2 regions of the Arthrobacter sp. genome follow, and region 1 is predicted to be linked to the other one. Evidence: riboswitches for the same ligand, from Rfam matches in the RefSeq annotation. Region 1 holds a riboswitch; the other holds the start of a gene.

Region 1 (3,395 bases):
ACTTGCCGACGGAGCGCAGGGCCTTCTCGACCATGGCGGTGCAGTCCTGGGCAACGCCGATCTGCGAGTAGGCGGAGGCAACGAGGCCGGCTGCAACGCCGCTGGCGCTAACTTCAGGTGCCGGTGCTGCAGGTGCGGAAGAGGCAGTGGTGACGCCGGTGGAGGCCGGTGCCGGTGCGGCGGCGGCCTGCTGGGCAGCGAAAGCTTCCTGCTGGGCGGCAGCGGCTTCGGCAGCCTCTTCGGCGGCAGCAAGTTCGGCAGCAGCGATCTGGGCGCGGGTTTCGGCTCCGGAGAGCGAGCCGGCCAGGGGTGCAACCGGAAGATCGTAGGGTGCCTGCTCGGAGACCGTAACGGTCCCGTTGGAGGTCACAACGTTGAGAGGGGTTGCTTCAAGGGCCTGGCGGTCGGTGGAAACCGATGCTGCCTGAGCCGGCATGCCTGCAGCCAGAACAAGTCCGGAAGCTGCGACGACGACTGCGGCCTGGCGGCCGACGTTCCCTGCGTTAGCGGTTACGGCCTTCGAGAGCGCCGTAAGCGGGCTGGATTGGACGTGGGCAGCACGATGGCGGCCAGAAGTGATTGTTGACACAGTTTTTGCCTCTCCCAACGCCTGCGAGGTGAGCTGTCGGATTCGGATGGGAGTCACCCGGTTGCTGGACTGCTAAGTCCGGCAACTTAACCCCTAGGGCTTCTTGCGAAACCCGAAATTGGTTCCCCCGCCTCTGCCATGCGATTTTTGCGAACGGATCTCGAACAGTGGCAGAGCTCGGCGAACTGTCTGAGAGTGTCTGATCTTTGGCCAATCAGGCACGGTGACGAGAATATAACAACATCAAGGAAATGTCACGCTCAGGTCACGAAAGGGTGTTGGAGCGGTCACAACCAGCCGAGGGGGTCGACATGAGTGCCGTTGACCATTACCTCGAAATGCAGGTGGCAGCCGGTTGAGGCGCCGGTGGTGCCGCTGGCGCCCACCAGGTGGCCGCGCTCGAGTTCGTCGCCCACAGACACGCTGATGGCCGAGAGGTGGTTGTAGGTGGTTTCCACGCCGTTACCGTGATCGATCACCACGCGGTTTCCACCGCCGTACGGGTGCCACCCGGCGGACTTGACCGTGCCGCTGGCGGCCGCCGTGACTTCCGTGCCGCACGTTGCGGCGAAGTCCTGGCCGGTATGCAGTTCGCCTGCGGTGCCGGTGATCGGGCTTACCCGGTATCCGAAGGAGGAGGTCTCCACCAGTTCGGAATCCAGCGGAGTGGCAAGGGTGCCCTTGGCAGCCGCAGGCGTGACATCTGTGCCGGCAACAGTGAGTCCCTGAAGTTTCGCGTCCGGATCGAATTTGCTCGTCAGGGCGGCTCGGTCGAACTCCAGCGTGGCGTTGGGATCAGCCGAAACCGGGGCCGGCGCTGCCGTTGCCTCCGGGGGCAGTACGGGATCCACCGCCGCTGCCGTCGTTGGCAGGGCAACGGTCAACACCAGCCCGGAGGCGGCGGCGGTGATGGCGAATTTCTGGGCAGAGCCTCCCAGCGGGCGGCGGACGGGTTCAGCCCGGCGCCGTCCAGCTGACGGGGCGGCAGTGGACCGTGCGGCGGTGCGTGGACGCAGTGGAGCGGCCGTAGTCTCGGCCCTGCGCCTGCCCGAAGCGGCATGCTTCGACAAGTGGTTCCCTCTCTACAAAGCCTGCGAAGTTAGCTGTCGGATTCGAGTAGAGAACTCGGCCCACGACGCCCAGGGGAATCCGCGGTTTGCGGACGATCCTGCGCTGCTCGGAGGCTTCACCCCAAGGCAGTGAGACTGCCGCTTGATGGGTCCTCCGCCCCTGCCTGCGAACGGTTGCACCTGCGGTCCAGTGGCAGGGTTCGGCTGTCGGACCGGTTAGCGGTGTTGTTGCTGTAGTCAGAAGTCACTATAGGGGAAAAATCCCAAAAGATACCATTCCGTTACCCGCGTGGATGAAAGGACTAGGCCTGGCCGGACACGAACACGTGCGCAGCCACTTCCGCCGGCAGTTCCAAGGCTCCCTCGATCCCCGGAACGCGGACCGAAATGTAGCTCCCGGCCACCTCGGCAGTGATCGAGGCGCCCGGGCGCAACCCGGCCTCGTCCAGCTGCGCCAGCAGTTCGGGGTCCACCTGGATCGGTTCGGCCAGCCGGAGCAGGTTCATCTGGGTTCCGGGTTCGGCCGCACCGACTGCGGAGACCAGGTCCATGTAGCCGGCAGCCGGAGCCGCTGCGGTTGTTCCGCCCAGGGCCTCGAGCCCCGGGATGGGGTTGCCGTACGGCGACTCTGTGGGGCGGCCCAAAAGGTCGTAAAGCCGCCGCTCGACCCGTTCGCTCATTACGTGTTCCCAGCGGCAGGCCTCGTCATGGACATAGGCCCAGTCCAGCCCGATCACGTCGGCCAGCAGGCGCTCGGCCAGACGGTGTTTGCGCATCACTTCCGTGGCACGGCGCCGGCCCAGCTCGGTCAGTTCCAGCTGCCGGGTTCCCGCAACCACCACCAGGCCGTCCCGCTCCATCCGTCCAATGGTCTGCGACACCGTCGGGCCGGAATGGCGCAGGCGCTCGGCGATGCGCGCCCGCAGGGCCACGATGTTCTCCTCTTCGAGTTCAAGGATGGTTCGAAGATACATCTCAGTTGTGTCGATGAGGTCCGTCATGACCAGCCGCTCCTAGAATTCGTGCGGAAGAAAGGGTGTAGAACCTCAGCGGTGCAGACCGCGCCGCAGGTTCGTTTCCACGTTAGCCCATGGCGCCAATCCCGGGGCAATTGTGCCCGCCCCGGACTGGTCGCCAACTCCCGTTCACAAATACGTCCAGTACGGGGCCGGGGTGCAGAATAGAGGAGTATCTTCAGCACCCTGCCAACCCGCTTGGAGCAAACAAAAATGGGCGAAACCGCCACAGTTACGATCCCCGCAGAACTTCTTCCCCAGGATGGGCGTTTCGGTGCCGGTCCTTCCAAGGTTCGCCCCGAGCAGATCGAGGCGCTTTCGCAGGCAGGTGCCAAGCTGCTGGGCACCTCCCACCGCCAGGCTCCGGTCCGGAATCTGGTTGGGTCTATCCGCGAGGGGCTCTCCTCCTTCTTCTCCGCGCCCGAAGGGTACGAAGTTGTACTGGGTGTGGGCGGCTCGACGGCGTTCTGGGACATCGCGTCCTTCGGCCTCGTGGAAAACAAGGCGCAGCACCTGTCCTTCGGCGAGTTTGGCTCCAAGTTCGCCGCCGCGACGAACAAGGCACCGTTCCTGGCCGAATCAAGCATTCTCAAGGCCGAGCCGGGCACCCGCCCCGATCCCCGCGCCGAAGCCGGCGTGGATGTCTATGCCTGGCCGCAGAATGAGACCTCCACGGGCGTTGCAGCTCCGGTCCGGCGTGTGGCGGGTGCAGATGAAGGC
Region 2 (3,395 bases), on a different contig from region 1:
CGCCGTCGAGCACTGCGGATGCTTCCTCCTCGGTGACCCCGAGGGAGAGCGAGATCTCCGTGAGCAGTGGCCGGCGGGCGTGCCGGAGCATATCCCGCTCTGCGTGGGAGAGTCCCTTGTCCAGGGAGCGGATGGTGAGATTACGCACCACCCGCGCGACGTCAACGATCCGTCCGCTGGCGAGCAGCTCGGTATTCTCCTTGAAGCGCCTCGACCATTGGGACTCCTCGGTATCCGCGGCAGCCCGGAGGACCTCCATGAGTTCCTGCAGCTGCGGTGAATCAAGAATCGGGCGCAGCCCAACGTCTTCGGCTTTCGCCGTGGGTACCCAGACCTCCAGCCTGTTGGCATGTACTTCCAGCACCAGGTACTCAGTCTCTACACTGCGGACCATCCTGCTGGACAGCCGGCAGATGGTGGCCGGTCCGTGATGGGGGTGGACTACGGTTTGACCTACGTTAAACGTCAATGTGTTTCCCTCTGGCTGCGTTGAAGCCGGACCCGGCGTCCGTGAGCCGCTGCCCGGGGCAGGGCCAGCGGTGGGACGGTCGTCCCGCCACGTGCACGGATTCCGGTGACAGTAGTGACGGAAGCGCGGCTGCGGCACCACACACATGGGTGAAGGTGCCGGGGAGCCGCGGGTCTGACATAGTTCATTATTTCACGTCTGGGGACCATGTTCCCCGCCTGCGGGCGGGCAGTTCCTATGGGTGGGGCTCATGGGAATTGCTGTGGCGCATGCGAAAGCACCCCGCCTGTTTCCAGACGGGGCGCTTTCGTGCATCCTGCGGACCGGATGGCCGCGCCGGATTAAGGGTTATGCGCGGTAGTAGACCGGGCCGGAGCCAACGTTGACGGACTGGATAACGGTCTGGTTGCCGTTCCAGCCACTGTGAATGGCCTGTCCATCACCGATGTAGATAGCGATATGGGCAAAGCCCATGCCGCCGTCGGCGTAGTAGACCATGTCGCCGGGCTGGGGATCAGACACCGGGGTGCCGTAGGCGGCGAGCTGGGCCGGGGCCAGGTCTCCGACCGAGTGGCCGGCGGCACGGAGGGCTACCTCGACCAGGACGGTGCAGTCCTGGGCAGCGCCGAGCTGCGAGTAGGCAGCGCTCAGCATGGTTGCGCCCGCACCGGAAACTGCAGCGGCGGGAGCAGCCGGAGCAACCGGGGTGCTCAGCGTGGTGAGTTCGGCATAGGCGCCCGGATCCGTGTACGAAGCTGCTGCGGGAGCGGCTTCAACCGGAGCGGCGTAGTTTTCCACCGGCGTGTACGCGGCGGCCGGCTGGATGGCAGCTGCGCCGGCATAGGTGATGACGTCACCCGGGTAGATGATCGAGGCCATGGAGAGGCCATTGAGAGCGAAGACACTGTCCAGGCTCACACCGTAGGTGCTGGCGATCTGGCCCAGCGTGTCACCGGCGACGACGGTGTGGGTGGAAGCGGTCTCCACGGCCGGGGCCGGGGCTTCGACAGCCGGGGCTTCGACGACCGCGGCGGGGGCAGCAGCCACGGGTGCCGGGTTGGCATCATTGGCGACGACGCCGGCCTGGGCCGGGGCAGCCATCCCGAACATGAGTCCGGAGCCGGCAACGACGGCAGCGGCGGTTCCACCGAAGGCGCGGGCCTTGACCGGTGAGACCTGGGCGATAGTCGTCAAGATGGTGGAATTGGCGCGGTGGCGTCCGCGGTTGTTATTGATAGACAAGGAATTACCTCTCCCAATACCTGCGAGGTGAGCTGTCGGGTTCGGATGGGAGTCACCCGGCCGCCGGCCTGGGCCGGTCGGCTTAACCCCAAGGATTCAAAGGATCCAAAAAATTGGGTCCCCCGCCCCTGCCGTCGTTTTGCAAAAGGGGACCTTGGCCAGCGGCAGAGTTAGGTAACAAGCCAAGGACGCCGCACATTTCGTATCGCGGCATGCCGAGGACACTACATGGAATTACAGATGGATTGCAATTCGGTAACGACGCCGTGTTGCTGTTGTGTAGGCCACGTCACCGTGCTAATAAACAGGCGGCTGTCTTCTTTCGTCCATCCCGCAACATTTCCGCAGCCCGGCAGGCCGTCGGTGCTGTCAGTTTTGGCCTCCGGAGCCGACGCTGAGGCAGGTGGAAACGCAGGCTTTTTTTCCGTAAGCCCGGGACGGATGCGCCGCCGCGGGAATACGCTTGAAGGGCCAATATCCAGCGAAGGAGGGTGGCCATGAGTGAACAACCCGGTGGCCGCGGAGCGCGGCTTCCCGTCCAGGGCGTGGTGCGCGAGGTGGTGATTCCTGCCGGCGTCGCAGGCCCGCACCAGCTGATTATGGATGTGCGTTGCTATGCCGTAGCCCAGCCGGACGGAATTGTGGTCATTGACACAGGAATGCCCGACGCCGAGATGGGTATCGGTGCGGCGGTTGAGGCATTGGGCGGTGGGTGGCCCGATGTCCGCGACATTGTGCTGACCCATCTGCACATGGACCATGTCGGTTCTCTTTTTGCTATTGCCGAGCGGGCCCCGCTGGCCGCGATCTACGCAGGCGGGCCAGATTCTCCGGATATTCGGGCACCGCGCCATGTGAGTCCCATCGGTGAGGGTGCCATGATCCAGGACTTGGAGGTGCTTGCCACGCCGGGGCATACGGCAGGACACATCTCGCTTTTCCATGAGGCAACGGGGACGCTCTTCATCGGGGATGCCGCTGCGGTAGCCCAGGGTGAGGTGGTCCGGGGACCCGGGGCATTCACCTCTGATTCCGGCCGGGCAGAGGAGTCCCTGGAGCGGCTTGCTGCCCTTGGCCCTGAGCGCATCCTGTTCGCCCACGGTGCGGAGGTTGATTCACCGAGCGATGCCCTGGCGAGGATGATCGGCGGATCTCACTAATCCAGGTCCGACGCCGTGGCCCGGGCTGTGAACCATGCGAACCAGGCCCCGGCGGCCGTCGTTACGACCGCTGCCGCGGGCAGCAGCACCGTTACCGGCGTGCCTCCGGACGCCGAGACGGCCGCGTAGAGGAGCCAGCACACTGCCAGGACCAAGCCAGCGGCCACTGCGCAAAAGCGCCGGGACTTTCCTGAATCTGCGCTGAGGAATGAGACCACGCTGGCCGGGCAGGCAAATGATGCACCCAGCGCCGCGCCGCCGAGCAGGGTCCAGAGGATGTAGCTCGTCAGCTCCTGGGACTCCACTGACGCTGCGTAGAGCACTTGGAAGTTCAGGATGGCCAGGGCCATGCCCGCCAATGCGCCGATAGGAATTAGGAAGAAGACAGACCTGCGGGGCCGCGCGGGGGTGTTGCTCATGGATTCAACTCTATCGCCGGTCGGTGACTGCCCGGCGAAGCAGGTTGCTTTTATGAATGACTCAGAATAACTGGTAGCGTCTTAGCCAGGCACCGAGGCCCAGCG

What was found. Region 1 has a riboswitch for cyclic di-AMP ahead of RTN46_RS01145 (M23 family metallopeptidase). Riboswitches for the same ligand answer to the same signal wherever they lie in the genome.
Region 2: another riboswitch for cyclic di-AMP. It lies ahead of RTN46_RS14885 (LysM peptidoglycan-binding domain-containing protein); the one in region 1 lies ahead of RTN46_RS01145 (M23 family metallopeptidase).

Annotation. Positions count from the first base shown of each region.
Region 1 is NZ_DALZXY010000003.1:50,743-54,137, forward strand. It holds gene RTN46_RS01140 (NlpC/P60 family protein) at 1-589, opposite strand, end outside; cyclic di-AMP (ydaO/yuaA leader) riboswitch at 594-782, opposite strand; gene RTN46_RS01145 (M23 family metallopeptidase) at 877-1,659, opposite strand; cyclic di-AMP (ydaO/yuaA leader) riboswitch at 1,663-1,875, opposite strand; gene RTN46_RS01150 (metal-dependent transcriptional regulator) at 1,962-2,660, opposite strand; gene serC (phosphoserine transaminase) at 2,889-3,395, shown strand, end outside.
Region 2 is NZ_DALZXY010000104.1:2,363-5,757, forward strand. It holds gene RTN46_RS14880 (CarD family transcriptional regulator) at 1-616, opposite strand, end outside; gene RTN46_RS14885 (LysM peptidoglycan-binding domain-containing protein) at 818-1,711, opposite strand; cyclic di-AMP (ydaO/yuaA leader) riboswitch at 1,715-1,865, opposite strand; gene RTN46_RS14890 (MBL fold metallo-hydrolase) at 2,209-2,871, shown strand; gene RTN46_RS14895 (hypothetical protein) at 2,868-3,290, opposite strand.